One region of the Duganella hordei genome, then DNA from elsewhere that is predicted to be linked to it. Evidence: predicted binding sites of a transcription regulator. Region 1 holds the regulator's gene; each other region holds the start of a gene.
What was found. Region 1 encodes FNR, which switches genes on or off when oxygen is low (the NO sensors DNR and NnrR bind a similar motif). Its sites were predicted from a motif close to TTGATNNNNATCAA; they were not measured.
Positions count from the first base shown of each region.

Region 2: ABWW33_RS09430 (KamA family radical SAM protein) is a predicted target of FNR. The motif match lies at 3,229-3,242, and genes of this name have one in related genera.
Region 3: ABWW33_RS07345 (glycine-rich domain-containing protein) is a predicted target of FNR. The motif match lies at 2,183-2,196, and genes of this name have one in related genera.

Region 1 covers NZ_BPWI01000001.1:840,531-850,262, reverse strand. The annotation lists gene ABWW33_RS03595 (PEP-CTERM sorting domain-containing protein) at 1-141, shown strand, start outside; gene ABWW33_RS03590 (translational machinery protein) at 148-528, opposite strand; gene ABWW33_RS03585 (ABC transporter permease) at 634-1,836, opposite strand; gene ABWW33_RS03580 (ABC transporter ATP-binding protein) at 1,836-2,585, opposite strand; gene ABWW33_RS03575 (efflux RND transporter periplasmic adaptor subunit) at 2,582-3,862, opposite strand; gene ABWW33_RS03570 (efflux transporter outer membrane subunit) at 3,859-5,319, opposite strand; gene yghU (glutathione-dependent disulfide-bond oxidoreductase) at 5,454-6,296, opposite strand; gene ABWW33_RS03560 (TraR/DksA family transcriptional regulator) at 6,444-6,830, shown strand; gene fnr (fumarate/nitrate reduction transcriptional regulator Fnr) at 6,852-7,655, opposite strand; gene ABWW33_RS03550 (response regulator) at 7,824-8,462, opposite strand; gene ABWW33_RS03545 (response regulator) at 8,452-9,732, opposite strand, start outside.
Region 2 covers NZ_BPWI01000003.1:285,091-294,822, reverse strand. The annotation lists gene ABWW33_RS09450 (HDOD domain-containing protein) at 1-206, opposite strand, end outside; gene ABWW33_RS09445 (DNA-3-methyladenine glycosylase) at 470-1,048, shown strand; gene ABWW33_RS09440 (methyl-accepting chemotaxis protein) at 953-2,620, opposite strand; gene ABWW33_RS09435 (cache domain-containing protein) at 2,633-3,082, opposite strand; gene ABWW33_RS09430 (KamA family radical SAM protein) at 3,307-4,761, shown strand; gene ABWW33_RS09425 (MFS transporter) at 4,771-6,087, shown strand; gene ABWW33_RS09420 (2OG-Fe(II) oxygenase) at 6,062-6,970, shown strand; gene ABWW33_RS09415 (fumarylacetoacetate hydrolase family protein) at 7,002-7,856, shown strand; gene ABWW33_RS09410 (aspartate aminotransferase family protein) at 7,857-9,188, opposite strand; gene ABWW33_RS09405 (carboxymuconolactone decarboxylase family protein) at 9,303-9,732, shown strand, end outside.
Region 3 covers NZ_BPWI01000002.1:701,975-711,706, forward strand. The annotation lists gene ABWW33_RS07325 (hypothetical protein) at 1-114, opposite strand, end outside; gene ABWW33_RS07330 (hypothetical protein) at 287-532, shown strand; gene ABWW33_RS07335 (hypothetical protein) at 793-1,032, shown strand; gene ABWW33_RS07340 (hypothetical protein) at 1,123-1,329, opposite strand; gene ABWW33_RS07345 (glycine-rich domain-containing protein) at 1,440-2,102, opposite strand; gene ABWW33_RS07350 (sensor histidine kinase) at 2,262-4,103, opposite strand; gene ABWW33_RS07355 (glutamine--tRNA ligase/YqeY domain fusion protein) at 4,299-6,065, opposite strand; gene ABWW33_RS07360 (DnaJ domain-containing protein) at 6,231-6,524, shown strand; gene ABWW33_RS07365 (hypothetical protein) at 6,553-7,059, shown strand; gene ABWW33_RS07370 (hypothetical protein) at 7,062-7,850, shown strand; gene ABWW33_RS07375 (hypothetical protein) at 7,865-8,737, shown strand; gene ABWW33_RS07380 (LysR family transcriptional regulator) at 8,734-9,627, opposite strand; gene ABWW33_RS07385 (MFS transporter) at 9,732-9,732, shown strand, end outside.

The DNA.
Region 1 (9,732 bases):
TCGCGGGGAACGCCAACGGCCTTCGTGGATATCCAAAATGCCTTATCGGTCCCCGAACCATCGACCTTGAGCCTGGTGTTGCTTGCGGCAGCTCCGGTACTGCTGCGATCACGGAGGCGTGTCAAGGCAGGGCAGGTTTGATACGGATCACAGCATCATGTCGGCCTTGACGAAATATTTGCGTGCATATTTGAGCAGCTCGCCGTCGCTGGGGTGGTCCACCGTCTCTATGCTCATCACTCGCTCGGCCACCTCGTGATGGTGCTTGAGCAGGTGCTTCATCAGCGCCAGCTTTTCCATGCCCGGACCCACCAGCAGGATTTCACGCGACGGAGCCAGCGCCTTGGCCACGTCGTCGAAGTAGCGCGCGCTCTCGGCGGCATGACCGGCGCCGCCGGCGGACTTCACGTGCAGGTGGGGATGGTGGGAATCGGTCTTGATCACTTCAATGGACGAGGTATCGGCATTGAAGCGGATCAGATGGGTCTGTGCATGGTCGATCCATGCAACGACATGGTTGAATGACATATCGCTACTCCTTGGTTGAAAACGCCACTATGCGGTTCGGCAGGTGAAAAAACTTTGACCTGCATCAAAACTAGCCATGAGGCGCCCTGCTCTTTCCCTTCTCTTCTATTCATGGCGAAGCGCTTCGATCGGATCGAGCCGCGCCGCGCGCCGCGCCGGCACGTAGCCGAACACCACCCCTATCCCGGTCGAGAACACGAAGGACAGCAGGTTCACTCCCGGATTGAACAGGTAGGGCAGCTGCATCGCGCGGGCCAGCACGGCGGTGGCCACCGCCGCCAGCAGCACCCCGGCCAGGCCGCCCAGCGCGGCCAGCACCATGGCCTCGATCAGGAACTGCAGCAACACGTCGCGTTCCAGCGCGCCGATGGCCAGCCGCAGGCCGATCTCGCGCGTGCGCTCGGTGACGCTGACCAGCATGATGTTCATGATGCCGATACCGCCCACCAGCAGGCTGACCGCCGCCACCGCCGCCAGCAGCGTGGTCATCACGCGCGTCGTGCCCGACATGGTGTCGGCCAGCTGGCGCGTGTCGAGCACGTTGAAGTTGTCTTCCTCGCCGGCGGCCAGCTTGCGCCGCTCGCGCAGCAGCTGCACCAGGCGCGCCTGCAGCGCCTTGCTGTCGCTGCCCTGCTCCATCGAAATGAGCAAGGTGTTCACGCGCTGGTTGCCGGTGACGCGGCGCTGCAGCGTGTGCAGCGGCAGCAGCACGAGATCGTCCTGGTCGTTGCCCATCGCGCCCTGCCCCTTGGCCGCCAGCAGCGCCACGATCACGCACGAGAACTGCTTGATGCGCAGCCGCTCGCCCAGCGCGTCGCGGTTGCCGAACAAGGCGCGCGCCACCGTGGCGCCCAGCGCGCACACGGCGGCGCCCGCGCGCTGCTCGCCATCGTCGAACGGGCGACCGGCGGCCAGCGTCCAGTTGGCGGCGGTGGGCCAGTCGGCACTGCCGCCGGTGACGGTGGTGCTCCAGTTGCGGCCGTTGGCCACCACGGTGGCGCCGCTGCGGCTCTCGGCCGCCACGGCGCGTATGCCACCGATCTGCAGCGCGATGGCCTCGGCGTCGGCCTCCTTGAACGCCGGCGCGCCGCCGCTGCCCTGGCCCAGGCGCTGGCCAGGCCGCACCATCAGCAGATTGCTGCCCAGGCTGGAGATCTGGTCCTGCACCGCCTTGGTGGCGCCGTTGCCCAGCGTGACCATGGCGATGACGGCGCCGACGCCGATGACGATGCCCAGCATGGTCAGGAAGGAGCGCAGCAGGTTGCGCCGGATCGAACGCAACGCCAGCAGAATGGTATTGAACAGCATCAGCTCACCGCCTTCTCGCCCGACGCGGCCGGCATGGGCACTGGCTGCAAGTTCGCTTCGTCGCTCTCGATGCGGCCGTCGAGGAAGCGCACGATGCGCTGCGCGTACAGCGCCATGTCCGGCTCGTGCGTCACCATCACCACCGTGATGCCTTGCTCGCGATTCAGGCGCGCCAGCAGTTCCATGATCTCGCGGCTACGCTGGCTGTCAAGGTTGCCGGTCGGCTCGTCCGCCAGCAGCAGCGACGGCGCGCTGACGATGGCGCGCGCGATCGCCACCCGCTGCTGCTGTCCGCCCGACAGTTCGGACGGCGTATGCGTCTCCCAGCCGGCCAGGCCGACAGCGGCCAGCGCGGCCGCCGCCAGCGCGTGGCGGCGCGCGGCGTTCTCGCCCCGGTACAGCAGCGGCAGTTCGACGTTTTCTTGGGCCGAGGTGCGCGCCAGCAGATTGAATCCCTGGAACACGAAGCCCAGATAACGGCGGCGCAAGCGGGCGCGCTGGTCGCGGGTGGCGGCGCCCACGTCGATCTGGTGAAACAGGTATTGGCCGCTGCTGGGCGTGTCGAGGCAGCCCAGCAGATTCATCGCGGTTGACTTGCCCGAACCGCTGGGTCCCATGATGGCGACAAACTCACCCTGCGCGATATCCAGGCTGACCCGGTCCAGCGCCGTCAGCGCGGCTGCGCCGTGACCGTAGCGCTTGCATACTTCGCGCAGCCGTATCAGCGGCGCGGCGCTGTCGCCGTTCATGGCGCCGCCGAGCGCTGGTCGGTGATCACCAGCATGCCTGGTCGCAGCCCTGGGCCGCTCACTTCCGTGTAGCGGCCGTCGCTGATGCCGAGCGTGACCACCTGCTCGCGCGGCACGCCGTCGCTCAGCAGCCACAATGTGCGTCGCGCGGAGGCGGAGGCGTCGGCGACGCCGGCCTGGCGCGGCGCCCGTCCGGGCAGGCGTGGCATCAGGCGCGACACCATGCCCGCCGGCGCTGCCGCCGCTGCGGTGTCGCTGGGCGTGAAGCGCAGCGCGCTGTTGGGTATCAGCAGCACGTCGTCGTGTACCGCCGCGCGGATGACGGCGGTGGCCGTCATGCCGGGACGCAGGCTCAGGTCGGCGTTGTCGACTTCAAGGTAGGCCACGTAGGTGACCACGTTCTCGGTGATGGTCGAGCCGTACGACACCCGGGTGACCACCGCCGGATAGCTGCGGTCCGCATAGGCGCTGACGCTGAAGGTGGCCGGCTGGCCCACGCGCACGGCGCCGACGTCGGCTTCGTCGACATTGACCAGCAGGCGCAGATGGCGCAGGTCCTCGGCCAGCGAAAACAGCGTCACCGCCTGCAGCGAGGCGGCCACCGCGTTGCCGGGATCGACGCTGCGGCTCAGCACCACGCCGTCGATCGGCGAGCGGATCGAGGCGCGCGCCAGGTTGGTGCTGTCGGTCGACAGCGTGGCCTGGGCGCTCTGTACGTTGGCGGCGGCGCTCAGCTCGGCCGCCTGGGCCCGCGCCAGCGTGGCCCGGCCGGTGTCGAGTTCGGCGCGCGAGGGCACCTTGCCTCCGGACAGGCGGGCCACTTCCTCCAGCCGTCCCAGTGCCGCGCGCGCCTCCGCCAGGCTGGCCTGGCTTTGCGCCAGCTCGGCCCTGGCGGCGGCCAGCGCGGCGCGCGAGCGCACGATCTGGTCCTGCAGCTTGGCCGTGTCGAGCTGGACCAGCACCTGGCCGGCGCGCACCTGGTCGTTGACGTCGACCAGCACGCGCCCCACCGTGCCCGACAGCTCGCTGCCGATATTGACCGCGCGGGTCGGCTGCAAGGTGCCGTTGGCGGTGACGCTGAGCGTGACGCTGCCGCGCTTGACCGGCACCGTGACATAGGCGGGAGCCCGTGCCGCCTGGGCATGCTGCCGCCACGCGTACGCCGCCGCGCCGGCCGCCAGCAGCGCCAACGCGGCGCCCCACACGGCGGCGCGCCGCCACCAGGGGCGTGGTGGTGCGTCGATGACGACGGCCGGTGCTGCCATACGTTGATTCATGGTGTGCTTCCCTTCATCGGTGCGGCACCGCCGTCGGGTTGCCAGCCGCCGCCCAGTGCCTTGTACAGGCGCACCTGGTCGGTGCCGACGTTGGCGCTGGCGGTTGCCACGCCGTCCTGCGACGTGTAGAGCGCGCGCTGGGTTTCCAGTACGGTTTGAAAGTCCACCAGGCCGCTGGCGTAGCGCTGCCGCGCCAGCAGCGCGGCGCTGTCGGCCGCCGCGGCGGCCAGCCGCAAATGATCGAGGCGCAGACGGTCGGCCGCCTGCGCGGCCAGCGCATCCTCCACTTCCTGCAACGCGGTCAGCAGCGTCGCCAGATAGCCGGCCTGCGCTTGCGCCAGCGCGCCGCGTTGCAGCCGCAGCTGGGCCGCGCTGGCGCCGCCGTCAAACACATTGCCCGCCACGCTGCCCAGCAAGGTGCGCAGCAGCGCCGCGCCGCTGCCGCCCGCGGCAAGTCCACTCAATCCCAGCGATCCCTCGAGACGCAGCACCGGGTAGCGCGCGGCGTCGGCCTGGGCCACTTTGGCGCGGGCCGCTTCGAGCTGGGCTTCGGCCGCGCGCACGTCGGGACGCTGGCGCAGTGTGGCGGCCGGCAGGCTCAGCGCCAGCTCTGCGCCGCCGGCGGGTATCGCCTGCGGCGGCGCCAGCGCGTCGTCGAGCGCGGCCGGCGCCTGCCCGCACAGCACGGCCAGGCTGTGGGCCAGCAACGCCCGGCTGCTCTCCAGCACCGGCAACTGGGCCGCGGCCTGCTCGGTGGCGGTGATCGCTTGCTGCTGCTCCAGCGAAGTCAGTAGTCCGGCCTGGACCCGCCATGCGGTAATCTGCTGCGTGGCCTGCTGGCTGGCCAGGTTGTCGCGGGCGATGACTTGCCGTGCCTGGATGCCGCGCAGTTCGATATAACTGCGCGCCACCTCGGCGGCGACCGAGACCTGCACGTTGGCCAGCGTGGCCGCGCTGGCCTGCAGCGTGGCCGCACCGGCCGCCAGTGCATGATGGTTGGCGCCAAACAGGTCCGGTTCCCAGCTGGCATCGAAGCCCAGGTTGTAGCTATTGGTGGCGGACGCCCCGTCGAGCTTGCTACGCTGGGCCTGGGCGCTGCCGACCACGGTGGTGGCCAGCGCTGCGGCTGCGGCATCGCGCGTGGCGCGCGCCTGCTGCAGCGAAGCGCGCGCCGACGCGATGCTGGTGTTCGCTTGCAGGGCGCGCGTCACCAACTGCTCGAGCAGCGGATCGTCGAAGCGGCGCCACCAGCCGGCAAGCGCGGCGCCATCGGACGCGGAGGACGTGGCGGTGTGGCCGGAAGACCAGGCCGGCGGCGGCTGGAACGCCGGCGCCGGCGGCGGCAGATCGACCGGGCGCAGCAGGCTGCAGCCGGTCAGACAGGCCAACAACAGCGGCGCCCCCGCCCTTCCGAGCCGGATGGCCGCCGTCGGCGGCGCGACGTTGGTGTGGTACATGACATGCTCTCGTTTGGGCCGAACGGGCTTTTACTATGAGAGCAAGTGAGTGAAAAAACCATGATCCAGATCAAAACGCACCGCAGGCACGGTGTTTCAGTGCCTCGGTCCGACGTCGATGCCAGCGGCCGGCGTCAGTCCAGATCCGCGGCGTCGTGCCGCTCCAGCACCTGGTCTTGGGGGTTGCCGAACGTGCGGTTCACCTTGCGGCCGCGGATGACGGCCGGACGCGCGGCGATCTCGTCGGCCCAACGCCGCACATGCCGGTACTCGTGCACCGACAGGAATTCGGCGGCGCTGTACAACTGCCCCAGCACCATGCCGCCGTACCACGGCCAGACCGCCATGTCGGCGATCGTGTACTCGTCACCGGCGACGTAGCGGTGTTCGGCCAGCTGGCGGTCCAGCACGTCGAGCTGGCGCTTGGTTTCCATCGCATAGCGGTCGATTGGATATTGCAGCTTTTCCGGCGCGTAGGCGTAAAAGTGGCCGAAGCCGCCGCCGACAAACGGCGCCGAACCCATCTGCCAGAACAGCCAGTTCAGGGTTTCGGTGCGCGCCGCCGTTTCCGTGGGCAGGAAGGCGCCGAACTTTTCCGCCAGATACATCAGGATGGAGCCGGACTCGAACACGCGCAGCGGCTGCGCGCCGCTGCGGTCGACCAGCGCGGGGATCTTGGAGTTGGGATTGACCGCCACAAAGCCGCTGGAGAACTGGGCGCCCTCGTTGATGCGGATCAGCCAGGCGTCGTATTCGGCGCCGCCATGGCCGAGCGCCAGCAGCTCTTCCAGCATGATGGTGACCTTCACGCCGTTGGGCGTGCCCAGCGAATACAGTTGCAGCGGATGCTTGCCGACCGGCAGTTCCTGTTCGTGGGTGGCGCCGGCGACCGGGCGGTTGATGTTGCCGAACGTGCCGCCCGACGATGCCGGCGCGACCCAGATCGCCGGCGGTACATACTTCGATGGATCCGTCATGCATCTCTCCTCACAGTGAGCGTGCAAGCTGCTGCTTGCGCGCGAAAAACCATTCTATCCGAAGCCGGCCCTTTTTGATTTGCATCAATCAAATTGCACGGGCGAGTCTCTACGATGGCTGCATTGAACAAGTGAATGGAGATCGACATGAGTCCCGACAGCAGCGCCCACGTCATAGACGAGCTCAACAGTAGTCTGCTGCTGCGGCGCCGCGAACTGGCGCAGCAGTTGCGCCAGCGCCTGCACCAGGCCGACGAGCAACAGCAGATGGCGCTGTTTAATAGCTACGCGATCGATGCCGACCAGGCCGAAGCGTGCCAGCTCAGCGACACCGACATCGCGCTGCTCAATCACGAATTGATGGAATTGCGCGCCGTCGACGAGGCGCTGGAACGCGTGCGCGCGGGCAGCTACGGCACCTGCGTGCAGTGCGGCGCGGCCATCGCGGCGGCCCGTTTGCGGGCCGAGCCCAGCGCCCAGACGTGCGTGGATTGCCAGACGGCGGTCGAACGGTCGGGACGCGCGCCGGGCTGAGCCGGCGGCAGGCTCACTGCCTCAGGCCACCGCCGGCGTGCGGCCGAGCGCCTTGGCGGCCACCTTGGTGCCGTCCTGGTCGGCGCCGGTCGCCAGCGCCTCGAGGCTGGCGCGGTCGACAATGGTCAGGTCGCGCTTGTCGACCCGTATCCAGCCGTTGCTGCGAAAGCGCGACAGCAGCCGGCTGATGCTTTCGATGGTCAGGCCCAGGTAGTCGCCGATGTCCTCGCGCGACATGCGCAGCTGGTAGCTGTTGGGGGAGTAGCCGCGCGCCGCATAGCGCGTCGACAGATTCAGCAGGAACAAGGCGAAGCGCTGCTCGGCCCGCATATTGGCGAGAAACATCATCGCGTTTTGCTCGCGCATGATTTCCTGGCTCATGATGCGGTGGAAGTGCTGCAGCAGCTGCGGCACGTCGGCGAACAATTCCTGCAGCCGGGCGAACGGGATCTCGCACACTTCGCTGTCTTCCAGCGCCACCACGCCGCAACCGTGCTGGCCGGTGCCGATGGCGTCCATGCCCAGCAGCTCGCCGGCCATCTGGAAGCCGGTAATCTGCTGCTCGCCGCGGTGGTTGACGCGCGAGGTCTTGAAATGGCCGAAACGCACGGCATACAGGTTGTTGAACGGCTGTTCCATGCGGCACAGGTTTTCGTCGCGTTCGACGCGGCGGCGGCGGCCGATGATCTTGTCGAGGCGGCTGACCTCGGCGTCGTTCAGCCCCACCGGCAGGCACAGGTTCTTCAAGCCGCACATCGCGCATTTGTTCTGGCTGCTGCTCACGGCACCGCCATTGTGTGTTGCCAGTTGGAGGTTGGTCGTCATGTTCGCTGCTCCCTGTTGTGTTTTTCGCAGCATCTGAGCGTTGGCTGCGGTATGGAGACAGTATCGGCGATCGGCGGCCGCGCGGTTATCGGGCTTCGCTGCCGTGTCGCGTAGGGGAGTCCGGACAGAAATCTGTAGGGCTTCCCCTACAACCTTTGCAATATGAAACTAGATGATGCCGTGCTCCAACGCATACCGGGTCAGCTCGGCATTGCTGTCGAGGCCCATTTTCTCCAGGATGCGGGCGCGGTAGGTGGTCACCGTGTTGGGGCTCAGGTGCAGCGTCTCGCCGATGCGCACCAGCGATTCGCCGGCCGCGATCAGCTTGAACACCTCCAGCTCGCGGTTCGACAGCGCCTCGAGCTTGCCCACCTCGCCGCCGCCGATCAGGCTGGCCAGCTTTTCCAGCAGGGCCGGGCTCACGTGCTTGCCCCCGGATGCGGCCTTGCGCACCGCCGCCACCAGCGCCGTGGTTGGCGCATCCTTGGTCAGGTAGCCGGCCGCGCCCAGCTTGAGCGCGCGCACGGCGTAGATATCTTCGGCGTAGGTGCTCAGCATCAGCACCGCCAGCTTGGGCCGCTCGGCGCGCAACTGCTTGAGCAGCTCCAGCCCGTTCTTGCCGGGCATGGTGATGTCGAGCAGCGCCACGTCGAATTCCTGCGCCTGCGCCAGCTGCAGCGCCTCGTTGGCGTTGCAGGCTTCGCCGTCGACGCGGATGTCGTCGACCGTGCTCAGCATCAAGCGCACGCCGTTGCGGGCGATCGCGTGGTCGTCGACCAGCAGCACGCGGATGGGATTATTGCTCATGGTGTGCGTCCAATGGCAGGCGCAGCAGCAGGGTCGTGCCCTGCCCCGGCCTGCCGGTGATTTTCAATTCGCCGTCGAAATGACGGCTGCGTTCGTGCATGCCGAGGATGCCCCAGGACTCGCGATTGAGCAAGCGCTCGGCCGCGATACCCTTGCCGTCGTCGTCGATGCGCAGCTGCAGCACGCCGTCGGCGTAGTCTACCCGCAGCTGCACCGCGCTGGCCTCGGCGTGCCGCACCACATTGGTCAGCGCTTCCTGCGCGATGCGGAACAGCATCGTGCTGCGCTCGGCGCCCAGCTCCAGCGCCGACGCGGCCGGGCTGATGGCGCAGGCGCAGTGCAGGCCGGAGCGGCGTTCGATCTGCTCCGCATACCATTCCAGCGCGGCCCACACGCCCAGCTGGTCGAGCACGCTGGGCCGCAGGTCGGTGATGACCCGGCGCACCGTCTCGATCGCGTCCTGGGCCAGTCCGGCCGCCTCGGCCAGCAAGGGCTCGGGCGCCGCACCGGCCGCCGCGCCGCGGTCCATGCTGACCGAGATATAGGCCTTGATGCCGGTCAGCAGGCCGCCCAGCTCGTCATGGATTTCCTGGGCGATGCGCTTGCGCTCGTGTTCCTTGATTCTTTCCTGGTGCGCCGCCAGGTCGCGCTGCGCCTGCTGCGACGCCAGCAAGGCCTGTTCAGTCAGCTTATTCTGGGTGATGTCGATCATGATGCCCTGCATGAACAGCGGCCGTCCCTCGTCGTCGCGCACCAGCTCGGCCTGGTCGCGGAACCACAGCGCCTGGCCGTCGCGTGCCGACAGCCGGTATTCCAGCCGCAGCGGGCTGCCGTCGCGGCGGCAATCGTCCAGCGCGCGCAGCGTGGACGCGCGCTGCGCCGGATCCATCTGCCGCCCGTGCAGCCCGGGGTCGGCCAGCCACTCGGCGGGGGTGAAGCCAAGCATGCCGATCTGCGGACTGATGTAGCGCAGCGCGCCGCCCTCGCCCAGCTCGGCGATGTAGGTGATGGCCTGCATCTGCTCGACCAGCGTGCGGAACTGCGCCTCGGCCTGGCGCTTGTCGTTGAGCAGGCGCTGCTCGCGCAGCATGCGGTGGATCGCCCCCGGCAGGAATTCCAGGTAGCGGCCGTCGACGTCCTTGACCAGGTAGTCGCGCGCGCCGCGCCGCATCGCCTCGGCCGCCACGGCGGCGCTGTCGGCCCCGGTCAGCATCATCACCGGGATGGCCTGGCCGGCGCCGTCGGCGTTCAGGTGGGCCAGGAATTCGAG
Region 2 (9,732 bases), on a different contig from region 1:
GAGTTGGCCAGCTTGAGCAGCGCGCCGGACATGCCGACGTCGTTGCCGATGATGCGGGCGATCTTGCGCGGCGACGGATCGGGCAGCGCCAGCTCGCGCTGCAGGTCGACAAGCAGGCTGGGCCGGGGCGGAATGCGGATCGAGCGCATCAGCGCGTCTTCTACCGCGTTTTCTGCTGGCATGGCTTTGGCTGCAACTGTCGTCATCGTGTTCATCTTGGGGTAAGGGCGGCGCGCGACGCTATTTCATCATGATGTTATTTCATCACTATAAACCAGGGCGCCAACTCATGCTGGGCATGCTTACTCCGATTATCGCCGCAAGCGCGCGCCGGCGGCATGAATTTCTCCCGATTTTCTGGCCGCGCCGCCGTATTTTGTCGCTTTGTACCGCGGGTCGCGGCGATTCGATAATCATTTGTCACGTGTTTCATGAGCCTCCAGGCCATGTTGACGTTTACAATACATGGATGAATACGCTACTTGCAGGCATAGATTTCAGCGCGCCCTCGCACGAGGTGGCGCGCCGGCTGATCGGCGTGACCTTGCTGGTCGACGGCGTCGGCGGGCGCATCGTCGAGACCGAGGCCTACGACGGCACCGAGCCGGCCGCCCACACCTTCAACGGGCCGACCCCGCGCAATTTCTCGATGTTCGGGCCGCCCGGGCGCAGCTATGTGTACCGCTCGCACGGCCTGCACTGGTGTTTGAATTTTGTCTGCCGCGAGGAGGGCCACGGCGCCGGGGTGCTGATCCGCGCGCTGGAGCCGGTGGCGGGGCTGGAATTGATGCGCGAGCGGCGCGGCCTGGAAGACGAGCGGCTGCTGTGCTCGGGACCGGGGCGGCTGTGCCAGGCGCTGGGCGTGACGCGGGCCCTGAACAACTGGCCGCTGGACGCGCCGCCGTTCGAGCTGCTGCCGCGCGACCATGCGCCGAAGATTGCGTTGGAAGTGCTAGCCGGCCCGCGCATCGGCATTTCCAAAGCCGTGGAGCTGCCGTGGCGCTTCGTGCAGGCCGGCTCGCGCTTTTTGAGCAAGCCCATGCGTTGAAGTCGGGGCCGGCGCCAGCTTGAACACCGACACCGCCTCGGACAGGTGGCTGGCCTGATCCTGCAGGCTGGCCGCCGCCGCCGCGGCCTGCTCGACCAGCGCGGCGTTCTGCTGCGTCATGTCGTCCATCTGCCCGACCGCCTGGTTGACCTCGGCGATGCCCTGCGCCTGCTCGGCGCTGGCCTCGCTGATGCGGGCGATGATGTCGTTCACCTGGCGCACCGAGGCGACGATGTCGTCCATGCGTTCGCCGGCCTGCTGCACCGAGGCGCTGCCGCTGTCGATGGTGGAGACCGAGGCCGCGATCAGCGCCTTGATTTCCCTGGCCGCGGCGGCCGAGCGTTGCGCCAGCGTGCGTACTTCCGAGGCCACCACGGCGAAGCCGCGTCCCTGCTCGCCGGCGCGCGCCGCCTCCACCGCCGCGTTCAGCGCCAGGATATTGGTCTGGAACGAGATGCCGTCGATGACGCCGATGATGTCGACGATCTGGCGCGAGCTGGCGCGGATCGAGGCCATCGTCCGCACCGCCTGCTGCACCGCCGTGCCGCCGTGCTGCGCCAGCTCGGAGGCGCCGGCCGCCAGGGTGCAGGCCTGGCGCGCGTTGGCGGCGTTCTGCTGCACCGCCTGCGTCAGGCTGTCCATCGCGCTGGCGGTCTGCTCCAGCGAGCTGGCCTGCATCTCGGTGCGGGTCGACAGGTCGAGGTTGCCGCTGGCGATTTCGTGGGCGGCGGTGTCGATCGAGCGCACCGAAGTCATGATGGCGGTCAGCGTCTGCGTCAGGTTGTGCATGGTCTGGTCCAGCATGCGGGCGGTGTCGGCGATCTCGTCGCGGCCGTCGTTGCGCCGGCCGGTGCCGAGGCGGCCGGCGGCCAGCGCCACCACCACGTCGGCGATGGCGCGGATGTCGCGCAGCATGGCGCCGCGCACCGCCATCGTCACGCCGATCGACAGCGCGATCGACAGCAGCACCATGACCGCCATGGTCGTGCTCAGCGCGTGGAACTCGGCCTTGGCGCGCGCGTGCGCCTGTTCGCTGTAGCGCTTTTCCAGCGCCGACAACTGCGCCAGCTGTTCGTTCAGCAGCAGGAATTGTTTTTCCGCGCGCGCCATCGAGTTGGTGGCGATGCTCTGGTCCATCTGCGCCATGTCCATGGTTTCCAGCACGGCTTTGCGATAGGCGTTCAGCGACAGCAGCGACTGCCCGACGATCTTGCGTTCGTCGTCGGTATCGGCGGCAGGATCTGCCGCGGCATCGGCCAGCTGGCACAGCTGGGTCTCGATATCGGCGTGGGCGGTCTTGATCTGCCGGCTCAGCGCGTCGAGCCGCGCCTGCGCGAAGCTGCCGTTGACCCAGGCCAGCAGCTGGTAGATGTGGGCGTGGGCGTAGCGGGCGTCGCCGGAGACGTCGGCCGCGATCTTCAGGCGCGCGGCGCGCACCTGCACCAGGTTTTCCAGCGAGGCGTTTTGTCGCACCATGCCGTAGTAAGAGGCGGCGGCCGTCACGATCAGCAGCAGCAGCACCAGGCACGGCGCCAGCAGCAGTTTGGGACCGATACGCAGTTTCTTCAGCATGATGCGCTCCCGCTATTTTTTGTAGATGCCCGCTTCCAGCACCGCATCGCCGACGCGCAGGATGTAGGTGGTCTTGGCTTCGAGCTTGCCGCTGGTGGGGTTCTTGTACATGTAGTCGACCCAGCCGTGGCCCCTCCTGGCGGCCAGCTCGATGATCTCGCGGCGGTATTTCTTGCCGTTGGCGTCGGGCACGTCGGTCAGGTCCTTGCCGACGATGGACGGATTGATCGGGTGCGCCAGCACGATGCCGGTGTTGATGTCGCGCAGGTCGACATACAGCGAGCCCTGGACATAGTCGGGGTCCTTGGCGCTGATCTTCTTCATCATCTCTTCCTTGCCGTGCGCCTTGATGAAGGCGGCGCCTTTCTCGGCCATGGCGATGGCGTCTTTTTCGGTCGGCTCGGCGGCGCGGGCGGGCAGGCACAGCACGGCGGCGGCCAGGGTGGCGGCGGTCAGTCTCATGACGTTTCCTCGATGGTGGCGGGCGGGATTGCTTCGATGAACTGTACGCCGGCGGGGGCGCGGCGAATTGCGGTGTCGCAAGTTCTGGCCGTGTGGCAACGTCGGATGCGGTCTGCATCAATGCAAAATATCTTTCCATGCGTCAGTTGATTTGCGGCAATCGCACGGTGGGGCGCGGGGCCTAGCATGCAGTTTCCGCCACCTCACTGCGATAGGAACCCGCGATGACCACTACTCCGATTTCGTCCTGGAATGCCGCCGGCGCACAGGCGCCCAAGTTCAAGCCGTTCATCCGCCAGACCATCCCCAACTCGCGCCAATGGGAGTGGATCCCGCGCGACCTGCAGGAGGCGGTGCAGGTGGTGTCGCACGTGCTGCCGTTCCGCACCAATGAATATGTGCTCGACCACCTGATCGACTGGAACAACATCCCCGACGATCCGATCTACCGCCTGACCTTCCCCCACCGCGACATGCTGGCGCCGGACGACTACGCGCAGCTGCGCGAGCTGGTGCTGGGCCGCGCCAACCAGGCCGCGCTGGTGGAGCTGGTGCGCAAGATCCGCATGCGCATGAACCCCCATCCGGCCGGGCAGATGACGCACAACGTGCCGCGCGTGAACGACGCGCCGCTCAAGGGCCTGCAGCACAAGTACAAGGAGACGGTGTTGTTCTTCCCCAGCGCGGGGCAGACCTGCCACGCCTACTGCACCTTCTGCTTCCGCTGGCCGCAGTTCGTCGGCATGGACGACATGAAGTTCGACGCCAAGGAGTCGCACGAGCTGGCGTCCTACCTGAAGACGCACCCGGAGGTGACCGACGTGCTGATCACCGGCGGCGATCCGCTGATCATGAACACGCGCTCGCTGGAGGCCTACATCGAACCGCTGCTGGTCCCGGAGCTGGCGCATATCCAGAACATCCGCATCGGCACCAAGTCGGTGGCGTACTGGCCGCAGCGCTTCGTCTCGGACCGCGACGCCGACGACTTGCTGCGGCTGTTCGAGCGCGTGGTCGCCAGCGGCAAGAACATGGCGATCATGGGCCATTACAACCACGCGATCGAACTGCGGCCGGAGATCGCGCAGCAGGCGGTCAAGCGCATCGTCGGCACCGGCGCCACCCTGCGCATGCAGGGGCCGCTGATACGGCATATCAACGAGGATCCGAAAAGTTGGGCGGAATTGTGGCAGACCGGCGTGCGGCTGGGCGCCATTCCCTACTATATGTTCGTCGAGCGCGACACCGGGCCGCGCGAGTATTTCCAACTGCCGCTGGCGCGCGCGCACGAGATCTTCCAGCAGGCGTACCAGATGGTGTCGGGCCTGTCGCGCACCGTGCGCGGGCCGTCGATGAGCGCCTTCCCCGGCAAGGTGGTGATCGACGGCATCGTCACCATCGCCGGCGAGAAGCTGTTCGCGCTGCAGTTCCTGCAGGCGCGCAATCCGGACTGGGTGCGCAAGCCGTTCTACGCGAAATTCGATCCGCAGGCGACCTGGATGGACGAGCTGAAGCCGGCCTTCGGCAAGGACAAGTTCTTCTTCGAGGAGGAGGGCGGCAGCCGCAGCGAGTTCGGCGCCGAGCCGCCGGGCCGGCGCAAGGTGATCCCGCTGATCTCGGCGCGCCAGGAAGAGGCCATGCGCGCTGCCGCCGAATGCGGTTCGCACACGGCCGCCTAGGGGAACGCGATGACGGCGCCGCTCCCCAGGCTGTCCGGCCGCGCCGTGTTCGTGCTGGTGTTTCTGCCGTTCGCGCTGGGCCACTATCTGTCGAGCCTGATGCGCACCGTGAACGCGACGCTGGCGCCGCAACTGGTGGCGGCGTTGTCGCTGACGCCCGGCCAGCTTGGCCTGCTGACCAGCGCCTACTTCTTTTCGTTCGCGCTGGTGCAGCTGCCGGTGGGCATGGCGCTGGACCGCTGGGGGCCGGCCAGGGTGCAGCTGCCGATGCTGATGCTGGCCGCCGCCGGCGCGCTGGCCTTCTCGGGCGGCCACGATTTCACCCAGCTGCTGCTGGCGCGCGCGCTGATCGGGCTGGGACTGGGCGGCTGCTTCATGTCGGCGGTGAAGGCGATCTCGACCTGGATCGCGCCGGCGCGGCTGCCGTCGGTGCAGGGCTACCTGATCGCGGTGGGCGGCCTGGGCGCGGCCTCGGCCACCCTGCCGGTGCGGCTGGCGCTGCACTACACCGACTGGCGCGGGCTGTTCGTCTGGCTGGCCGCGGCGGCGGCAGGCACCGGGCTGCTGATCCGGCTGCTGGCGCCGGCCCATCCCCAAACCGGAACGCTGCGGCCGGCAACGCTGGCGGCGATGCGCGAGGTGGTCCGCCATCCGGCCTTTCGCGAGGCTGCGCAGCTGGTGCTGGTGCCGCACACGGTGTTCTTCGGCATGCAGGGCTTGTGGATCAGCCGCTGGCTGGTCGACGTCGCGCATTTTTCCGAGGAGGCGGTGGCCTACCTGCTGTACCTGAGCATGGCGGCGATCATTTTCGGTGCCATCGCGGTCGGCATGATCACCGAGTGGGCCGGCCGGCGCGGCGTGCGGCCGCTCAGCGTGGCGGCGGCCGGCGTGGCGCTGTTCATCGTGGTGCAGCTGGGTTTCGTCTGCAACTGGGCGCCCAGCTACCAGCTGTTGTCGGTGTTGTTTACGCTGGTCGGCACGGTGACCGGCATCGAATATGCGATCGTCGCGCAAAGCCTGCCCGGCGCGCTGACGGGACGCGGCGCCACCTGCCTGAACCTGATGATCTTCCTCGGCGCGTTCGCGGTGCAGGCGGGCTTCGGCGCGCTGGTCGGCTGCTGGCGGCCGAACATCATGCAGCAGTATCCGGCGCAGGCCTACCGGGTCGCGTTCGCGGTGCTGGTGTTGTTGCAAATGCCGGGACTGCTGTTTTTCCTGTTCCGGCGCTGGGGACGGGCGGCACATTCCGGTAAAATGGAACTCCAATCCGGCAGCCCGGCGACCAGCCCTCGAATGCGCGATGACTACTTATCAAAACGTTTTTAGCACCCTGCCGCAGACCTGGCAGGACTGGATCATGGAAAACCTGGCGCGCGCCTGCAGCCCGCTCGATATGGCCAACAGCATGGCGCGCTCGGGGCAGCACAGCATGGCGGTGGCCCGCGCGGCCATCGACGAGGCGCTGGCGCTGCGGGCGCGCGGCATCGACAGCGCCGGCGCAGGTTCGGCCCATGCGCCAGCGCCGGCGCCGGCCAGCGCCTTCGAGGCGCCGCAGGAGATGCCCTACATCGACGTCAGCCGCAACCTGGTGGCGGCGCCGGACCGCGAGGTCGAGGTGCTGTTCGTGCTCAAGCAGCCGCAGGTCATCCTGCTGGGGAATGTGCTCAGCGACGAGGAGTGCGATGCCATCGTCTCCCATTGCGGCGGGCGCTACACGCGCTCGACGGTGACCGCCGAAGCGGATGGCGCCAGCGTGGTGCACGAGGGCCGCACCAGCGAGATGGCCTTCATCCAGCGCGGCGAGGCCGAGGTGGCCGAGCGCATCGACCGCCGGCTGGCGGCGCTGGCGCACTGGTCGCCCGAGTGCAGCGAGCCGTTCCAGCTGCAGAAATACGGCAAGACGCAGGAGTACCGGCCGCACTACGACTGGCTCGATCCGGACAGCGCCGGCCATCGCAGCCACCTGGCGCGCGGCGGCCAGCGGCTGGCCACCTTCATCCTGTACCTGTGCGACGTGGACCAGGGCGGCGGCACGGTGTTCCCCGGCATCGGGCTCGAAGTGTTCCCGAAAAAGGGCAACGCGCTGTGGTTCCTGAACACCGACGCCAACCACCAGCCGGACAAGCAAACCCTGCACGGCGGGGCGCCGGTGGTCAGCGGCACCAAGATCATCGCCAACAAATGGCTGAGGCAGGGACGCTACGGTTAAAATAGCAACGACTTTTTAACCTAGGAATCCCATGAGACTCGTGCGCTACGGCCGTCCCGGCAAAGAAAAACCAGGCTTGATCGACGATGAAGGCAAGCTGCGCGACCTGTCCGGCGTGATCGCCGACATCGAGGCCGAACAGCTGGCGCCCAAGGCGCTGCGCAAGCTGGAGAAGATCGCCCATGCGTCGCTGCCGCTGGTGCGCGGCAATCCGCGCTACGGCGTGCCGCTGGCGAAGGTCGGCAAATTCATCGGCATCGGCCTCAATTATTCGGACCACGCGGCCGAAACGGGCATGCCGATACCGAAGGAGCCGATCGTCTTCATGAAGGCGATTTCCTGCCTGTCCGGCCCGGACGACCCGGTCATGCTGCCGCAAGGCTCGAAGAAGACCGACTGGGAAGTGGAGCTGGGCGTGGTGATCGGCACGCGCGCGCAGTACGTCAGCGAGGCGGACGCGCTGAAGCACGTGGCCGGCTATTGCGTGGTCAACGACCTGTCGGAGCGCTCGTTCCAGCTGGAGCGCGGCCCGCAGTGGGACAAGGGCAAGGGCTGCGACACCTTCGGCCCGGTCGGCCCGTGGCTGGTGACGCAGGAAGACATCTACGACGTGCAGAAGCTGGACCTGTACCTGGAGCTGAACGGCAAGCGCATGCAGACCGGCTGCACCGACACGATGATTTTTTCGGTGGCGCAGATCGTCAGCTACCTGTCGAAGTTCATGACGCTGGAGCCGGGCGACGTCATCGCCACCGGCACGCCGCCGGGCGTGGGCCAGGGCCGCAAGCCGCAGCGCTTCCTCAAGAAAGGCGACGTCCTGCGGCTGGGCATCGCCGGCCTGGGCGAGCAGCAGCAGGAAGTCGTGGCCTGGACGGCGAAGAAATAATCACGTCACCGCGGCCAGCGCGCGGGTCAGCGAGTCGGCCAGCCGGCTGGTGATTTCGGCCAGCTCGGCCTCGGTGGCGATGAACGGCGGCGCCAGCAAAATATGGTCGCCCCGGTGGCCGTCGATGGTGCCGCCCATCGGATACACCATCAAGCCGCGCGCAATGGCCTGGTCCTTGACCGCCGCGTGCAGCTTCAGCGCCGGATCGAACGGTGCCTTGCTGGCGCGGTCCCGCACCAGCTCCAGCGCCAGCAGCATGCCGCGCCCGCGGATGTCGCCGACGTGCGGATGGGCGCCGAAGGCTTCCTTCAGCATGCGCTTGAACGACGCGCCGCGCACCGTGACGGCGCCCAGCAGGCAATCCCGTTGTATCACCTTCTGCACCGCCAGCGCGGCGGCGGCGGCCACCGGGTGGCCCATGTAGGTATGGCCGTGCTGGAAGGCGCCGCTGCCGTCGCGCAGCCGCCGCACCACGTGCTCGCGCGCCAGCACCGCGCCGATCGGCTGGTAGCCGGCGCCCAGTCCCTTGCCCAGCACCGCCAGGTCCGGCACCACGTTCTCCTGTTCGAACGCGTACAGCGTGCCGGTGCGGCCCATGCCGCACATGACTTCATCGGCGATCAGCAGGATGCCGTACCGGTCGCACAGCGCGCGCACGCCCTTGAAGTAGTCGGGCGTCGGCGGCACGGCGCCGGCGGTGGCGCCGACCACCGTCTCGGCGACAAAGCCGATCACCCGTTCCGGCCCGGCGTCGAGAATGGCCGCCTCCAGTTCGGCCAGCAGGGCGGCGGTGTAGTCACCCACGGTCTGGCCTTCGGCGCGGTCGCGGTATTCGTAGCAGGGCGACACGTGCGGCACGTCGATCAGCAGCGGCTCGAACGGGCGGCGGCGCCACTCGTTGCCGCCGATGGCCAGCGCGCCCAGCGTGTTGCCGTGGTAGCTCTGGCGGCGGGCGATGAACACGCTGCGTTCCATCTGGCCGGCTTCGACGTGGTACTGGCGCGCCAGCTTGAGGGCGGTCTCCATCGCTTCCGAGCCGCCGGATACCAGGTAGACGTGATCGAGGTCGCCGGGAGCGTCGTTGGCCAGGCGCGCCGCCAGTTCCTCGGCCGCCTCGGAGCTGAAGAAGGCGGTGTGGGCGTAGGCATTGCGGTCGATCTGCGCGTGCATCGCCGCCAGCACGTCCGGGTGGCCGTGGCCAAGCGAGGAGACGGCGGCCCCGCCGCTGGCGTCGAGGTAGCTGTTGCCGCGGCTGTCGCGCACGGTCAGGCCGGAGGCGCTGACGGCGACCGGCGGCGGGCGGCGCAGGTTGCGATGGATGAGATGACTCATGGCGTCCTTTCTGTCGAAGGTTGGAGGTGACCAAGAGCAGACAATAGCCGCGATCGTCTTGTGTTCCATTGATCTATGCCGCAACATGAGCGAATAATCTCGAGGATGCTTGCCATGACCGATCGTTTGGGGCCTATTCCCTTTGCAGAAATGAGCGCCAGCCAGCAGGTGGCGGCGCAAGCCGTCATCGACGGGCCGCGCGGCGCGCTGTACGGGCCGTTCGTGCCGTTGATCCGCAGTCCGGAGCTGATGGCGGCGGCCCAACGCATGGGCGAGTACCTGCGCTACCGCAGCGCGATCGGCACGCGGCTGACGGAGCTGGCTATTTTAGTGACGGCGCGACAGTGGAGCCAGCAGGTGGAATGGGCGATCCACGAACCGATCGCGCGCGACCACGGTATCGCCGACGGGGTGATCGCGGCGATCGCGGCGCGGCGGCCGCCGCAGGGCATGCTGGACGACGAGGCGCTAGTGTACGAGTTCTGCATCCAGCTGCACGAGAAGCAGCGGGTGGACGACGCGACCTACGCGGCGGCGCTGGCCG
Region 3 (9,732 bases), on a different contig from region 1:
GAAATAATCGGCGGCCTGGGCGTCGACCACCAGCTTGATCGCGGCGGCGTCGTCGAGATTGTAGATCTCGTGCAGGAGTGTTGTTACTTCATCAAGGAATTCTTCGTAAGTCATAGGCTTTAAGGGGCGCGATGTAAAAACAGGTAAAGGGGAGGGCGGAAGTTACAGTAATGCAAGCTCTGTGTCAGCTTTTTGTGACAAACTGGTAACAGGTTCGCTTGATTCAAATCAAGCAAGTCGTCACATGATACGATATTGTTAGTAATCTTATGAAGGAGCCACGCGGATGCCAGCCACTTTCCATCCTACCAAGGAACAGGTTCGGGCCTACATGCACCAGCGTGAATGCGACCGCCGCCCACCGCCGATGCCGGAAGAAATCCGCCGGCAACTAGGCTGGCATGGCCATAACGGCAATATTGACTTTCCCTCCACTTCCTCACTCCTCCTCCCCGGCACCATCGCGCAACTGGCCACCTTGCTGGCCGTCGAATGGTGCTTCCTCGCCGCCGGCATCAGCCGTTCCAACTAGTCTTTACCGGAATTTATACCTTTTCTTACAACAAAAAACTTCCTATCACAAGAAATAGGGGTAAAATCTATCTAAATCTCACATAAATGTGTGATGAGTTAGCCGTTCGTTAACGTAAGCGTGTATTATCTCGGTTAAGCACTAAAAACCGGCATAAATGTCTGTGTTTTGTAGTGCTTCATTGGTAAATGAGCTAAAAATTTTTCTTACCCATGTGTCGTTTTTTTCCAAAAAACGGCCGGAACCTACTTAAAAACATTATGTCTATCAAAGAAATCACCGCATCGCCGACCTACAACCCGAATCGCGTGTTGGACGCCATCATCGAGAAGCTGCAACTGAAGAACGATGCCGCCCTGTCGCGCGCCCTGGAAGTGGCTCCGCCAGTCATCAGCAAGATCCGCCACAACACGCTGCCTATCGGCGCGACCATCCTGATCCGCATGCATGAGATCAGCGATTTCAGCATTCGCGAATTGCGCGAACTGATGGCGGCCTGATGAAGCCCTCGGCTGCATAAAGAAAAACGGCGCGTACCTTGCGGTAACGCGCCGTTGTTTTATGCGGCTGTGTTGGTGGCGATGCTTCGGTCAGGCCGAGGTGCTGATCGTGGTGCCGATACGCTGGCCGCTGGTGTTGACCGTGGGCGCCGCGGCAACTTGCGGTGGTGCGGGCGGCGCTGGCGGGGCAGCGCGCTCGACCGGCTTGTCCGCCACCGTCTTGACCGGCTCAGGCTGGCGGGCGGGCGGCGTCGCCTGGACGGCGGCGGTGCTGGAGGCTACTGAATTGACAGCCATGATGAACTCCCATCGTCTGTAAATATCCCCTGAGTATGCCACTTTTCTGAGCATGCCGCGAGCGCGCTTCGCCTGCCTGTGGCGCGGACGCCGTAGTGCTGCGAACGGTGTCAGGCTGCGGGCGCCAGGCGCGGGCGGTCGGTGTAGAGGCCGGCCAGGCGCGCCTTGTCGATGGCCGCGCCCGCTTGTGCCGCACCCGTCACCGACTGGGCCAGCTGGCCCGGCGAAGCAGAGTAGGCGAACTTGACCGGCGACGCCGAGTAGGCGAACTTGGCCGGCGAGGCCGAATACGCGGTTTTCATGGCGGCCTGGGCCGGCGATGCCGAATATGCGGTGGCGCCTGGCGAGGCCGAGTAAGCGGTGCTGGCCGGCGAGGCCGAGTAGGCCGTCTGCAGGCCGGCGGTGTGGCGCAGGTAATCCTCGCCGAACGTCGCCTCGTACAATTCCTTCATGCGCAGGCCCATGCTTTCATGCGCCGCCAGGTCGTCCTCGCCGCGCAGGCCGATATACGGGAAGTGGTGCAGGAACTGGCCGAACACGGCGTCGCAGTCGGCCGCGTATTTCATCGTGTCGAGGATGTGGTAGTGCCAGAAGGTATCGACATCGACCAGCGGCGCCGCCTGTTCCGCCGGGAACATCTTCATCAGGAACAGAAAGCGGCGGTATTCGAATTCAATGGCATTGGCGCGTTCCAGCGACCAGCCTTCGCCGGATTCCTTGTGCATCAGCTTGACTTTGATTGGTTCGAGGTCCAGAGCATCGATAGCATTCATGGAGACTTCCTTTGAGTGGATGAAGCGGGTTGAAAAAAGCAGAGTACGCTTGATTTTTGCCCAGCCGAGGAAGCGCTTCCTTGATTTTTCTCAATGTTTGTCAGGAAATTCCTACTCGCTGTGCCAGATTAATCTGACGGTGACCTGATGACCGACGTCTCAGTTTGTCGCGTCGGCCGCCAGGCGGGCCGTGTCGTTGATGTCGTCGATCGAGGGCGGCGCCACGTAGTCGACCGGCACCGAGATGGTGACCGTGGTGCCGCCGTTCGGCGTGGCGGTGATGGCGCAGTGGCCGCCGAGCAGGCTGATGCGCTCTTCGATGCCGACCAGTCCGAACGAGCCGACCTTGTTGCGGTTGCTGTCGCGCATGCCGACGCCATTGTCGCTGATGGTCATGGTGAGCATGCCGCTGGTGTGGCGCAGTTCCACCCGCACCAGGCTGGCGCGCGCGTGCTGGATGATGTTGCTCAGCGATTCCTGCAGCACGCGGAAGAAGGCGGTGGCGCAGCGGTCGTCGATGCTGATGTCGCTCTGGTGTTCGATCAGCTCGCAGACCATGCCGGAGCGCTGGCGGAACTGGGCGATCTGCCATTCCACGGCCGCGCTCAGGCCCAGGTCCAGCACCGTCGGCCGCAGGTCGTTGATGATGTGGCGCACGCTCTTGATGGTGCTGTCGATCTGGCTCAGCGTGCTGCGCGCGCGCGCATGCAGGCGCGGGTGGCCCTGCCGCGTGCGGCTGGCCAGCATGTCGGCCTCGATCCGCAGCACCAGCAGGTTCTGGCCCAGGTCGTCGTGGATTTCGCGCGCGATGCGCTTGCGCTCCTGCTCCTTGATCTGGTCGGCATGGGCGGCCAGCCGGCGCAGCTTGAGGTGCGACTGCTGCAGCTTGGCCTGGCTGTCGCGCAGCTCCTTGGTCATCGCCTTGGCCATCTTGATGGCGCGCAGCCGCGACGACGACAAGGTGTGGAACAGCAGGTAAAACAGCAGCGAGCCGACAAAGCCGCACAGCATGGCCAGCCACGGCAGGAAGGCGTCGAAGTTGCTGTACCAGACCGACTTGGGCGAGCTGAAATGCGCGTTCCACTGGCGGCCGTTGAAGTCGAGCGGCAGCCTGATAGTGAACTGGTCGGCCGGACGCGCTGCGCGGTGCACCAGGCCCTGGTTGTCGTACAGCAGCGTGATCGGCGTCTTTTCATTGCCGCTGATGCCGCCGTCGTCGTACAGCATCAGGTGGACATCCTGCACCTGCATCTGCTCCAGCGCCGCCTGCACCAGGCGCGGCACGCTGAAGCCGATGCCGACCGAACCGGTGTAGGCGGCGCGGCGCTGGGCGACGTCGTACAGCGGCATGTCCTTGCGGTAGATCGGCAGGCGCAGCGCCAGCGCCCAGCCCTGGGCGTCCTTGGTGTTCTCGATCGGCATGCCGGAGGTGATCAGCGCGCCGGTGTCGCGCGCCTCGGCGATGGCGCGCGCCGCGCGCTCGCGGGCGGCGATGTCGATGCCGATGCGGTCGCGGAACGGCGCCACCGGTTCGATCATCGTCAGCACCGAGTAGGCGGGGCGGCGTCCGGGCGGCCTGATGGAGAAATCCGGATAGCCCAGCGCCAGGCCGTCGCCGCTGTGGGCGGCGCTGCGCTCGAAGGCGTCGCGCTCGGCGTCGGTGACGTAGCGGGTGTAGTTGATGTTGTTGAGCGCCGGGAACTGGCGTGCCAGGTTCAGGCCGCCGACATAGCGGTGGAAGGAGGCGCGGTCGACGCCGTCGCTGGCGTCGAAGAAACTGGCGGTGGCGCGCAGCACGTCGGTGTAGGCGTTGATGCGCGAGGTGATGTTGTACTGCGCGTTGCGCGACTGGTACAGGAAACGTTCCTCGGCGTCATGCTCGATGGTGCGGTAGACGCCGACATAAAACAGCGCGCCGATGCCGAGCGACAGCATGACGCCGGCCCACCAGACCGGCTTGGTCGGCGAGAACAGCTGTTTTTGAGCGAGGAAGGTTGCCATGTTACGTGCCTGAAGCAACTCCTGAAACCGGGGGATGAAGGCCGAATATAGGAAACTTTACCGATGCGAGTCAAGTAAATTTGCGTTTTTGGCATTCTATTAACATTTTGATACCGAATTCCCGGCGAGAAAAAACCGGCGCCTCCGTTGCGGGGGGGGCGCCGGCCTGCGGTAGTCTTATTACCCGAATCGCTTTTACTTGGCGACCCAGCTGTCCTTCAGGGTCACGATGCGGTTGAACACCGGCTTGCCCGGCGTCGAATCGACGCGGTCGGCGACGAAGTAGCCATGGCGCTCGAACTGGAAGCGCTGGTCCGGCTGGGCCGCGCTCATGCCCGGCTCCAGGAAGGCGGTGACCACTTCCTTGGCGTTCGGGTTCAGCAGCGAGATGAAGTCCTTGCCGCCGGCGTCAGGCTGGGCGTCGGTGAACAAACGGTCGTACAGGCGCACCTCGGCTTGCAGCGCGGTGGCGGCGGAAACCCAGTGGATGTTGCCCTTGACCTTGTAGTTGTCCGAGCCCGGCGTGCCCGATTTCGAGTCCGGGAAGTAGTTGACGTGCACCGCCACCACCTTGCCGTCCGCGTCCTTGTCGTAGCCGGTGCATTCGGTCACGTAGCCGTGGCGCAGGCGCACGCGGCTGCCCGGCTTGTCGTCGATCGGCGGGTAGTAGCGGAAATAGCCCTTGCTCGGCACTTCCATGAAATCCTCTTCCTCGATCCACAGCTCGCGCGTGATGGGGAAGGTGCGCACGCCCATTTCCGGGTGGTGCGGATGGACCGGCGACGTGCATTCCTCGCTCAGGCCTTCAGGGTAGTTGTCGATGATCAGCTTGAGCGGACGCAGCACGGCGGTGGCGCGCGGCGCCTTCGGATCGAGGTCCTCGCGCAGGCAGCCTTCGAGCGTGCTCATGTCGATCCAGCCGTCGGACTTGGTCACGCCGATGCGCTCGCAGAACAGCTGGATCGCTTCCGGCGTGTAGCCGCGGCGGCGCAGGCCGACGATGGTGGGCATGCGCGGGTCGTCCCAGCCGTCGACGATTTTCTCGTCGACCAGCTGGCGCAGCTTGCGCTTGCTGGTGATCACGTAGGTCAGGTTCAGGCGCGAGAATTCGTACTGGCGCGGCACCGGCAGCTTGAAGAAGCCGCCCGCCGACAGCGTTTCCAGCAGCCAGTCGTAGAACGGGCGGTGGTCCTGGAATTCCAGCGTGCAGATCGAGTGGGTGATGTTTTCCAGCGCGTCCGAGATCGGGTGCGTGTAGTCGTACATCGGGTAGATGCACCAGGCGTCGCCGGTGCGCACGTGGTGGGCGTGGCGGATGCGGTAGATGGCCGGGTCGCGCATGTTCATGTTCGGCGACGACATCGCGTCCTCGCTGATTTTCGCGCGCAGGATGTGCTCGCCGTCGGCGTATTTGCCGGCCTTCATGTCGCGGAAGATCTGCAGCGATTCGGCGGCCGGACGGTCGCGGAACGGCGAGTTCTTGCCCGGCGTGTTGAAATTGCCGCGGTTGGCCGCCATATCGTCTGCCGACTGGCTGTCGACGTAGGCGTAGCCTTTTTCGATCAGGTATTCGGCCATCGCGTACAACTGGTCGAAGTAGTCGGACGCGTAGTGCAGGTGGTGCTCGAAGCCGCCGTCGGCGGTCGGATAGTCGTAGTCGAAGCCCAGCCACTTGACGCTGTCGATGATGGTGTCGACGTATTCCTGCTCTTCCTTGGCCGGGTTGGTGTCGTCGAAGCGCAGGTTGCAGCGGCCCTGGTAGTCGCGCGCCAGGCCGAAGTTCAGGCAGATCGATTTGGCGTGGCCCACGTGCAGGTAGCCGTTCGGCTCGGGCGGGAAGCGGGTGATCACGCTCGGCATGCCCTCGCGGACGTGGGTGCCGGCCGCCAGGTCGGATTCGACGATGGCGCGCAGGAAGTTGGAGGTCAGGACGGGCGCTGGGCTGTTTTTGTCGTTGCTCATCTGAAAAGTTGGCTTTGCAAAAGTTCGAGTGAAGGGCATTTTACCGTATCCCTCCTGCTGGCTGAGGGGAAATGCTGCATTGCGGCGGCCCGCGGGCGGTTTGGACCTGCCGCACAGGTATAATTCGTCTTTAATTGTTCGGCATCACGGCCCGGAGTTTCCAAAATGGAAAATTACTACAACACACTGGGTATTGCGCCTAACGCCACCGACGACGAAATCAAGAAGGTCTATCGCTCGCTGGCGATGCGTTTCCACCCGGACCGCAATCAGGCGCCCGGCGCGGAGGCGCGCTTCAAGAGCATCACCAAGGCCTACGAAATCCTGTCCGACCCGGTCAAGCGCGAGGAATACAACCAGAGCGTGAACCACCGCATCATCATCGATGCGGAAGCGGAAGCGTACCAGTTGTGGCGTTCGGTGTTCAACCTGCATGGCACCGTGCTGCCACCGGCCTGAGCCGGCCTCACTAACAAGAAAGCAAGCAATGTCTAGAAAAGTACACCCCGAGTTCGCCTATCAATCGCGCGAGCTGGAAGGCCAGATCGAGGGCATCCTGGGCGATCCGCCGGACCGCAAGAACTACCAGCGCATGATCGACGCGCTGGTGTCCGAATACGCCAGCGGCGGCGGCATCGAGGACGTCAACATGCTGGCGTTCGCGCTGGTCGACCACCTCGAGTTCAACAACCCGAAAGGCCTGCTGGCCGAGGCCGAGGACTACGAGTTCGGCGACGCCGCGCGCGTGTTCGCGATGGCCTCGTGCAAGGGCGAGGAGGCGGCGCGCATGTACGCCGCGCTGGAAGACAATCTGCCGGACCTGGCGCGCCAGGCCATCATCACGGCGTTCCTGTACAAGAATCCGCGCAAGTGGGACGACGACGACCAGTCGCTGGAACAACTGTCGGCCAACGACGACGGCGACGATGTCGACGACGACGATCACCAGGCCACCGACGACTTCGCCCAAATGTTCGACCAGGATGGAGAGTAATCATGTCCGACGAAACTACAAAGTCCAGTAATCTGCCGGCGCTGAGCAAGCAAGTGACGGAACTGGTGCTGGCCGGTTCGCTGAGCCATGCCGAGCAAGCCTTCGCCGAAGCGGCCGACCAGTTCGGCGACCTGGCGGTGGTGGAGGTGCTCAACAACATTCCGCCGCAAGTGACGGCGCTGCACATGGCCGGCTTCGACGGCGGCAAGATGTCGCTGGCGACCCTGCTGGTGCCGCCCAAGGCCTGGGCCGACAGCCTGGCGTTCTTCGCCGCCACCTGGCCGGACGACCAGATCGAGGACGATCCGGAGCGCATCGCCGAATCGCTGTTCGCGCACATCCACGGCGTGGTGTTTTCCACCGACGACGAGGATCGCCGCGTCGAGTTGCTGCAGGCCGCCTCGGCGACCGACCACGGCGCGACCGCGTTCGCCATCCTGTTCTCGATGGCGCCGAAGGAAATCCTGGAGGTGGCCGGCGAGATCATCTCGAAAGGCCCGTACCTGACCGGCCAGACCTCGTCCGACAACGACGTGGTTCCGCTGGCGATCGCGCTGGCGCAGGCGTCGGAAGACGGCTGGGACCGCGCGCTGTTCGAGCTGTTCCCCGAGTTCCGCCACAGCGCCGACCTGGCCGACGCCGAGTTCAGCGACGACCCGGACGAGGAGCCGACCTTCCTGCAGCGCTCCACCAAGGAATTGCTGTACCGCTTGCGCAAGCAGGTACCGTCCACGCGCAGCGCCGCCAAGCCTGGTTCGCGCCGCAGCCTGGGCACCGGCATTTTCTCGTGATGGAATACTGATACATGCTGCCAGCAATCGTTGTAGAAAATTTGCCGCGCCTGACCCGCGCGATCCAGCAACTGGCGACCCATCCGGACGACGACGCGGCCTACGCGCTGGCCGATGAGCTGACCGGCATCACCGCCATGGTGGCCGAGAAGTTCACCAACGACCGCACCGCCGACGGCATCCAGAAGGCGCTGCAGCTGACGGTGGGCGGCGTGTCGCTGGGCCTGGACCACGCGCTGCTGCACGAGGGCGACCTCGCGGCGCTGGACTTCCTGGTCGAGCACGGCGCCGAGCACGCGTTCCAGATCGGCTTCCGCCTGATCAAGGAGCTGTCGGCGCTGCCGGAGGATGCGCTGGTCGGCGAGTACGATACCGATCCGGTGTACTCGGCGCGCCGGCTGCGGGACCTGTTCATCGACCTGTGCCAGACCGATCCGAACCAGAACTGGAACGGCATGGAGCGCTACGAGATCATGCTCAAACAGCGCAAGGAAGTGCAGGCCGTGGTGCGGCTGGCCGGCTGGCTGCGCCGCCACAACAGCGAAGGCCCGGTCAGCGATTCCGACCTGAACGCGGAAGGCGTGATCGCGCTGGCCATCATCTTCGCCATCGAGGGCGGCGGCCGTATCGTCGCGCGCACCGGGCAGAAGGAGTTCGAGCGCTTCGTCAAGGCGGTGCGCAAGGCCAAGCCGGACTACGAAGAGGGCTGGGCGGCGCTGGTGGCCAAGGTGCCGGTGCAGCATCACCCGGTGCTGCTGGAGCGCATCGACAGCTACCGCAAGAGCTGCACGGTGATCCAGAACATCAAGGGCCGCACGGCGATGAAAACGCTGTTCGCGGAACTGGAAAACTACGCCGGTTCCGAGCTGGACGCGGACTACTCCTAGGCTTCGGCAGCCTCGCGCGCCACGGCCACGAAGGCCGCCACCAGCGGGGCCGCTTCTTCCTTTCTTTGCGCCAGCAGCAGCGTGGTGTTGGCCTCCGGGTCCGCCAGCGGGCGGTAGCACACGCCGCCCATCCGGATGATGTCGAAGGAACTCGGCAGCACCGAAATCCCGCAGCCGGCCGCCACCAGGCCGATGATGGTCGACGCTTCGCCCGCTTCCATCGCCACCGTCGGCATGAAGCCGGCCGCGCGGCACAGCCGGAAAATCTGCGGGTAGATGCCAGTGCCGGCCGTCTTCGGATACATGACGAACGGTTGTCCCTCGAGGTCGCTGATGGCGACCGCCTGCTGCTTCGCCAGCGGATGCTCCAGCGGCAGCACCAGCACCAGCGGGTCGTGCCGCAGCACCGTCATGCCGACCGAATCGGGCACCGCCGCTTCCGGCGGCCGCACCAGTCCCAGGTCCAGCTCGCGGTTGGCGATGGCGTCGATCTGGCGCAGCGTCGACATTTCATGCAGGGTCAGCGTCACGCCCGGATAGCGCTGGCGGTAACGGTTGACCACGGTGGCGAACAGCGGCGTCAGCGGGGTGGAGAAGGTGAAGCCCACGCGCAGTTCGCCGGCCTCGCCGCGCTCGGCCCGGCGCGCCGTCTGCACCGCCTGTTCGGACAGCGACAGCACGCGGCGGGCGTCGTCGAGGAACAGCTTGCCCGCTTCCGTCAGCCGCACCCAGCGCTTGCTGCGTTCGAGAAGTTGAGCGCCCACTTCGGCTTCCAGCTGCTGGATCTGGTGGCTCAGCGGCGGCTGGCCGATGTGCAGGCGCTCGGCGGCGCGGGTAAAGCTGAGCTCCTCGGCGACGGCGACAAAGTAGCGCAGGTGGCGCAATTCCATGGTTGTTATCTTTTTAAAGTATGAGTAACGGCTTAAATATATATTGGACAGTGGTTATGTGCAATCCTATGATGAGGTCATCGTACCTCTGACCGGATCATTCCA